2 regions of the Streptomyces sp. NPDC028305 genome follow, and region 2 is predicted to be linked to the other one. Evidence: riboswitches for the same ligand, from Rfam matches in the RefSeq annotation. Region 2 holds a riboswitch; the other holds the start of a gene.
What was found. Region 2 has a riboswitch for glycine ahead of gcvT (glycine cleavage system aminomethyltransferase GcvT). Riboswitches for the same ligand answer to the same signal wherever they lie in the genome.

Region 1: it holds a riboswitch for glycine, as region 2 does, so the genes downstream of both, gcvP (aminomethyl-transferring glycine dehydrogenase) here and gcvT (glycine cleavage system aminomethyltransferase GcvT) in region 2, are expected to answer to the same signal.

What each region holds. Positions count from the first base shown of each region.
Region 1 is NZ_JBVHTN010000007.1:9,683-13,078, forward strand. Features, by position in the region: gene ACZ4WQ_RS29790 (DNA polymerase IV) at 1-812, shown strand, start outside; gene ACZ4WQ_RS29795 (PRC-barrel domain-containing protein) at 788-1,117, opposite strand; glycine riboswitch at 1,240-1,337, shown strand; glycine riboswitch at 1,338-1,465, shown strand; gene gcvP (aminomethyl-transferring glycine dehydrogenase) at 1,527-3,396, shown strand, end outside.
Region 2 is NZ_JBVHTN010000004.1:993,854-997,249, reverse strand. Features, by position in the region: gene ACZ4WQ_RS20650 (hypothetical protein) at 1-602, shown strand, start outside; gene ACZ4WQ_RS20645 (AAA family ATPase) at 634-1,413, opposite strand; glycine riboswitch at 1,607-1,717, shown strand; gene gcvT (glycine cleavage system aminomethyltransferase GcvT) at 1,902-3,053, shown strand; gene gcvH (glycine cleavage system protein GcvH) at 3,146-3,396, shown strand, end outside.

The sequences.
Region 1 (3,396 bases), on a different contig from region 2:
TGGGCAAGGCCCATGGCGCGTCGCTGTACGGCATGGCCTGGGGGCGGGACGACCGGCCGGTGGTCGCCGAGCGGGACGCCAAGTCCGTATCGGTGGAGGACACCTTCGACGTCGACCTCACCGACCGCACGCGGGTGCAGGTGGAGGTGGCGCGGCTCGCCGACCGGTGTGTGCGGCGGCTGCGCGGGGCCGGCCGCTCGGGGCGCACGGTCGTGCTCAAGGTGCGGCGTTACGACTTCTCCACGCTGACCCGGTCCGAGACGCTGCGCGGGCCGACGGATGACCCCACGGTGGTGCGGGAGGCTGCGGCGCGGCTGCTGGAGGGCGTGGACACCACGGCGGGGGTGCGGCTGCTGGGAGTGGGCGTGAGCGGTCTGGCGGACTACACCCAGGAGGATCTGTTCGCCCAGGCCGCGCAGGCCGCCCACGAGGCACAGGAGGACGCGGAGGGGGCGCGGGAGGCCGGAGGGACACCCGAGCCCGCCCCGGCGGTCCTGGAGGGGAGCGACGAGCCCGACGACACCGCCAGGCCGCGCCGCTGGCTGCCCGGCCTCGATGTGCGACACGCCGAGTACGGGGCGGGGTGGGTGCAGGGCAGCGGGGTCGGCCGGGTGACCGTGCGGTTCGAGGAGCCCTGGTCGCGGCCGGGCCGGGTGCGGACGTTCGCGGTCGACGACCCGGCGTTGGAGCCGGGCGAGCCGCTGCCGCTGATCCGGCCCGCCGTGAGCGACGCCCCCGAGGCCGACCCGGCCGAAAGCCAGGTCCAGGGCCAGGGCCCGGGCCGGGGTCAGCCGCTCACGTCGAGACCGTAGTGGTGGTAGAGCTGCAACTCCTGCTCGGGCGACAGATGGCGGCCGACTCCGAAGTCCGGCGCGTCCTTGATCAGCGCCCGCTCGTACGGCACCCGCAGCGTGTCGTCGACGATCTCGCTCGGTTCGAGTGGCACGAACACGTCCCGGCTGAACAGCCCGGTGCGTACCGCGGCCCACTCCGGCTCGCCGGTCGCGTCGTCGAGGTAGACCTCGTCCACGGTGCCGATCTTCGCGCCGTCGCGGTCCAAGGCCTTCCGGCCGATGAGGGTCCGCGGATCGATGTCGGTCTGCACACTCTCTCCCATAGGTGACTGTTTCATCGTCAATGCCGTGATATCTAAGAAAAGCCACAATTCCGTGCCCGTCCACTCGAGCGCTCGCCCAAAACCCCTGGCGGCAGGCTCGCTGGTAGGCTGACGGTGGCTGCAGACCCCGTGCGGGAGAGCTCTTCGACGATGTCGTCGGAGGCGCCGAAGGAGCAAATCCTCCCCGGAAACTCTCAGGCACACGTACCGTGCGGGTGAGGTCACTCTGGAAAGCAGGGTGGGCCACGGGCGAGTACAGCACCGGAACCCCTCCTCACCGACGGTGAAAGCCGGATCGCCGCCCGCGAACCGGTGAAGCTCTCAGGTTGAGATGACAGAGGGGGAGGCCGTTCGGGCACCCCGCGCCGTGGTGCCCCTCGTCGGTCGTACAGACCAGGAGGCCTCGCAGATGACTGCCAACCGCACCTCGCTGACCGAGCTGGAACGCGGTACTCCGTTTGAGCAGCGCCATATCGGACCCGACGCCGAGGCCCAGGCCAAGATGCTCGCGCAGGTCGGCTTCGGCTCGCTCGACGAGCTCACCCAGGCCGCCGTGCCGGACGTCATCAAGAGCGCCGAGGGGCTGGGGCTGCCCCCGGCCCGCACCGAGGCCGAGGTGCTGGCCGAGCTGCGCGGTCTGGCCGAGCGCAACCAGCTGCTCGCCCCGATGATCGGCCTCGGCTACTACGGCACGTTCACCCCGCCGGTGATCCTGCGCAATGTGCTGGAGAGCCCCGCCTGGTACACCGCGTACACGCCCTACCAGCCGGAGATCTCCCAGGGCCGGCTGGAGGCGCTGCTCAACTTCCAGACCGTCGTCGCGGACCTCACCGGGCTGCCCACGGCCGGCGCCTCGCTGCTGGACGAGGCCACCGCCGCCGCCGAGGCCATGGCGCTGTCGCGGCGGGTGGGCAAGGTCAAGCAGGGCGTGTTCCTGATCGACGCCGACACTCTGCCGCAGACCGTCGCGGTCATCCGGACCCGCGCCGAGCCCACCGGCGTCGAGGTGGTCGTCGCCGACCTCTCGGCGGGCATACCGGCCGAGGTGGCCGAGCGCGGGGTGTTCGGCGTGCTGCTCCAGTACCCGGGCGCCTCCGGCGCCGTGCGCGACCCGCGCCCGGTCATCGAGCGGGCCCATGAGCTCGGCGCCGTGGTCACCGTCGCCGCCGATCTGCTCGCCCTCACCCTCCTCACCTCGCCCGGCGAGCTGGGCGCCGACATCGCGGTCGGCAACAGCCAGCGGTTCGGGGTGCCGATGGGCTTCGGCGGCCCGCACGCCGGGTTCATGGCCGTCCGCGAGGTCTACGCCCGCAGCCTGCCCGGCCGCCTGGTCGGCGTCTCCGTCGACGCCGACGGCGACAAGGCGTACCGCCTGGCCCTTCAGACCCGCGAGCAGCACATCCGCCGCGAGAAGGCCACCAGCAACATCTGCACCGCCCAGGTCCTGCTCGCCGTGATGGCCGGCATGTACGCCGTCTACCACGGCCCGGAAGGGCTTTCGACCATCGCCCGGCGCACCCACCGCTACGCGGCCGTGCTCGCCGAGGGGCTGCGGGCCGGGGGCGTCGAGACCGTGCACGGCGCGTTCTTCGACACCCTGACCGCGTATGTCCCGGGCCGGGCCGCCGAGGTCGTCACCGCGGCCCGCGAGGCCGGGGTCAACCTGCGCCTGACCGACGCCGACCATGTGGGCATCGCCTGCGACGAGACCACCGGGCGCGCCCAGCTCGCCGCCGTCTGGTCGGCCTTCGGCGTGGACGGCGGCCTGCCCGCCATCGACGAGCTCGACGCCGCCGCGGCCGACGCGCTCCCCGCCGAACTGCTGCGCACCGACACGTATCTGACCCACCCGGTCTTCCACAAGTACCGCTCCGAGACCGCGATGCTGCGCTATCTGCGGCGCCTGGCCGACCGCGACTACGCGCTGGACCGGGGCATGATCCCGCTCGGCTCCTGCACCATGAAGCTCAACGCCACCACGGAGATGGAGCCGGTCACCTGGCCGGAGTTCGGCGCGCTGCATCCGTTCGCGCCGGTCGAGCAGGCCCAGGGCTATCTGACGCTGATCCGCGAGCTGGAGGAGCGGCTGGCCGAGGTCACCGGCTACGACCAGGTCTCCCTCCAGCCGAACGCCGGGTCGCAGGGCGAGCTGGCCGGGCTGCTGGCCGTGCGCGCCTACCACCGCGCCAACGGCGAGGAGCGGCGCACCGTCTGCCTCATCCCGTCCTCCGCGCACGGCACCAACGCCGCCAGCGCGGTGATGGCGGGCATGAAGGTCG
Region 2 (3,396 bases):
CGACGGACCCGCTGGACGAGCTCCAGCGGGCGATCGACGACCTGCTGGACGCCGTCGCCGCGGGCGACGCGGACGCGGCCGCCGCGGCGCTCCCCCGTATCGGCGACGCCATCCTGGAGCTGCTCAACGCCCTCATCGGCCCGCTCCCCGGGATGGACCTCCCGATGACGCCCCCGATGCTGCCGCTCCCGGACGAGGCGTCGACCGTCGCCGTGGAGGCGTCCGCCCTCGCCGCCCGGACGCCCGCCCCGAAGCCGAACCCGGAGAAGCCCGGTACCGAGAAGCCCGGCGCCGCGGAGAAGCCCGGTACCGAGAAGCCGGGAGCCGCCGAGAAGCCGGGCACCGAGAAGCCGGGCGCCCAGGACCAGCAGGGTGCCCAGAAGCCCGGTGCCCAGAAGCCGAGCGCGAAGCCCAGCGCCCCGAACCAGAACGCCAACCAGCCCGGCGCCATGAGGCCCGGTCAGAAGCCCGCGGCGAAGCCCGCCGCGCCGAAGCCCTTCACCACCGCCGCCACCCCGCTGTCCGCCGCCGAGGCGACCGACGACGCCGTCGCCCCCATGCCGCTGCCGCGCCCGGTGGACGCAGCCTCCGACCAGGGTTGATGAAGGCCGTCTCCCCCTGCCCCGCCGCGCGTCACTCGAAGCCGATCCGGCGCAGTGCGCTCGCGGCCGTGCGGTCCAGCACCGCCACCGACGCGCAGCCTTCGGGCGGCCGCCCGCCCTCGGCGGCGACGACCAGCCGGCCCACCGCGCGGCGGTGCCGTCCGAAGGCGTAGCGAGAGACCGCACGGCCGCGCGCGGCCTGCCCCTCCAGGGCCACCGCGGCATCCACGTCCAGCAGCACCATGTGCAGCCGGCGGCCGGTGCGCCGGGCGTCGCGGGCCAGCCAGCGGCGCACCCAGGAGAGGGTGCCGCAGTCGTGCACCACGACGCTGGCGCCCGAGCGCAGCGCCCGGCGCAGCCCGGCGTAGTGGGCGCAGCGCACCAGCGGGCGGTAGAGGGCGTACGGCAGCCAGCGGGGCAGCCGCCGCTCCCAGCGCTCGCGGGCGTCCTGTGAGTCCACCCGCAGCACCGGGCCGCCGGACTGGTCGAGGCCGGGCACGGCCTGGCCGATCATGGTGCTCTTGCCGCTGCCGGGCAGGCCGGAGGCGACCACCATGTCCCCGGTGCGGTAGCGCAGCTCGCGCGCGCCGAGTCCGGGTCTGGACCCGCGGCCGGGTCCGGGCCCGGGCCCGGCCGCGCCGCCGCCGTCGCCGTCACCGCCGCCGCCGTCGCCGTCGCTGCCGCCGCCGCGCAGGTCGTGCACCGCCGCCCGGCGCCCCGGTCTGATCACGCCCCCGGTTGGCGCCGCGCCCTGCGTCACCGGCAGGGGCCCACATGTCGTCCCGTACGTACCCTGCCCCTGCACCGTGATCGTCCTCCTAGGTCGGTCACTGCGGCTCGTCACCGAAGAGTGTCAAGAAAAGGTAATGTCCTTCAAGGTGGTCTTCCTGTGGGCCGGACTTTCATGCCTTGTGAATCGGGGTGAGCGGCGGCGCGGGGCGAGCGGGTCTTCCCTTCTCGGGCGTACGTGCGATGATGTTGCGCGCAACTCCATACCGGCCGCTTGAATCCGCGCGGGAGAGTCCTCGGCCACCGGCAGCAGTGCCGGCCGTCCGGGGCGCCGAAGGAGCAAGTCCTCCCTTGAATCTCTCAGGCCCCGATACCGCGCGGGCGAGGCAGATCTGAAAAGCGAGCCGCTGGCGTGGCTCCACCCACGGTGCAAGCCGGACCGCTCTCCGCGACGACGTCTCCGACGCCGGCCGGGAGAAGGGGTCACGGCGAACCTCTCAGGTTCCGATGACAGATGGGGAGGACTCGTCCTCGTCGTCCTCGTCGCCGTCCCGCCCTGGAGCCAGCCCCATGACCGACGCCCCGTCCCCCTCGTCTCCCCCGTCCGCCTCGTCCGGCCCCCGCCGTACCGCGCTGGACGCGACGCACCGCGCGCTCGGCGCCACCATGACCGACTTCGCCGGCTGGGAGATGCCGCTGCGCTACGGAAGCGAGCGCGACGAGCACACCGCGGTGCGCACCCGCGCCGGACTCTTCGACCTCTCCCATATGGGCGAGATCACACTCACCGGGCCACAGGCCGCCGCCGCCCTGGACCGGGCGCTGGTGGGCCATCTGTCGGCGCTCGCCATCGGCCGGGCCCGCTACACCATGATCTGCGACGCCGAGGGCGGCATCCTGGACGACCTGATCGTCTACCGCCTCGGTGACCAGGAGTTCCTGGTGGTCGCCAACGCCTCGAACGCCCAGGTGGTGCTGGACGCGCTGACCGAGCGCGCCGCGGGCCTGGACGCGGCCGTGCGGGACGACCGTGACGCCTATGCGCTGATCGCCGTCCAGGGGCCGGCCTCGGCCACGATCCTGAGCGGCCTGACCGACGCCGACCTGGACGGCCTCAAGTACTACGCGGGCCTGCCGGGCACGGTCGCGGGCGTCCCGGCGCTGATCGCCCGCACCGGCTACACCGGCGAGGACGGCTTCGAGCTGTTCGTCTCGCCGAAGGACGCCGAGCGGCTGTGGCAGGCGCTGACCGAGGCGGGCGCCCCGGCCGGGCTGATCCCGTGCGGTCTTTCCTGCCGGGACACGCTGCGCCTGGAGGCCGGGATGCCGCTGTACGGGCATGAGCTGACCCGCGGGACCACGCCGTTCGACGCGGGGCTCGGCCGGGTGGTGAAGTTCGGCAAGCCCGGTGACTTCACCGGGCGCGCGGCCCTGGAGACGGCGGCGCGGCAGGCCGAGACCGCCCCGCCGCGGGCGCTGGTCGGCCTGGTCGCGGCGGGCCGCCGGGTCCCGCGCGCGGGGTACGCGGTCGTCGGCGCGGACGGCACGGTGATCGGCGAGGTCACCTCGGGCGCGCCCTCGCCCACCCTCGGGAAGCCGATCGCGATGGCGTATGTGGACGCCGGGCACGCCGCGCCGGGCACGGCGGGGGTGTCGGTGGACATCCGGGGCACCCATGAGCCGTACGAGGTCGTGGCCCTCCCCTTCTACAAGCGGCGCTGAGCGCCCGTCGCGGCCGCCGCCGCTCCTACCGCCTGTCCCACCAGGCAAGACCCGTTTCCCAAGCACTCCCCCGTATCCAGGAGAATCGGACTATGAACAACCCCCAGCAGCTGCGTTACAGCAAGGAGCACGAGTGGCTGTCGGCCGCCGACGCGGACGGTGTGTCGACGGTCGGCATCACCGAGTTCGCGGCCAACTCGCTCGGCGACGTCGTCTTCGTCCAGCTCCCTGAGGTCGGCACGACGGTCACCGCGGGCGAGACCTGCGGCGAGCTGGAGTCCACGAAATCCGTCAGCGATCTCTACGCGCCGGTCTCCGGCGAGGTCACCGAGGTCAACGAGGA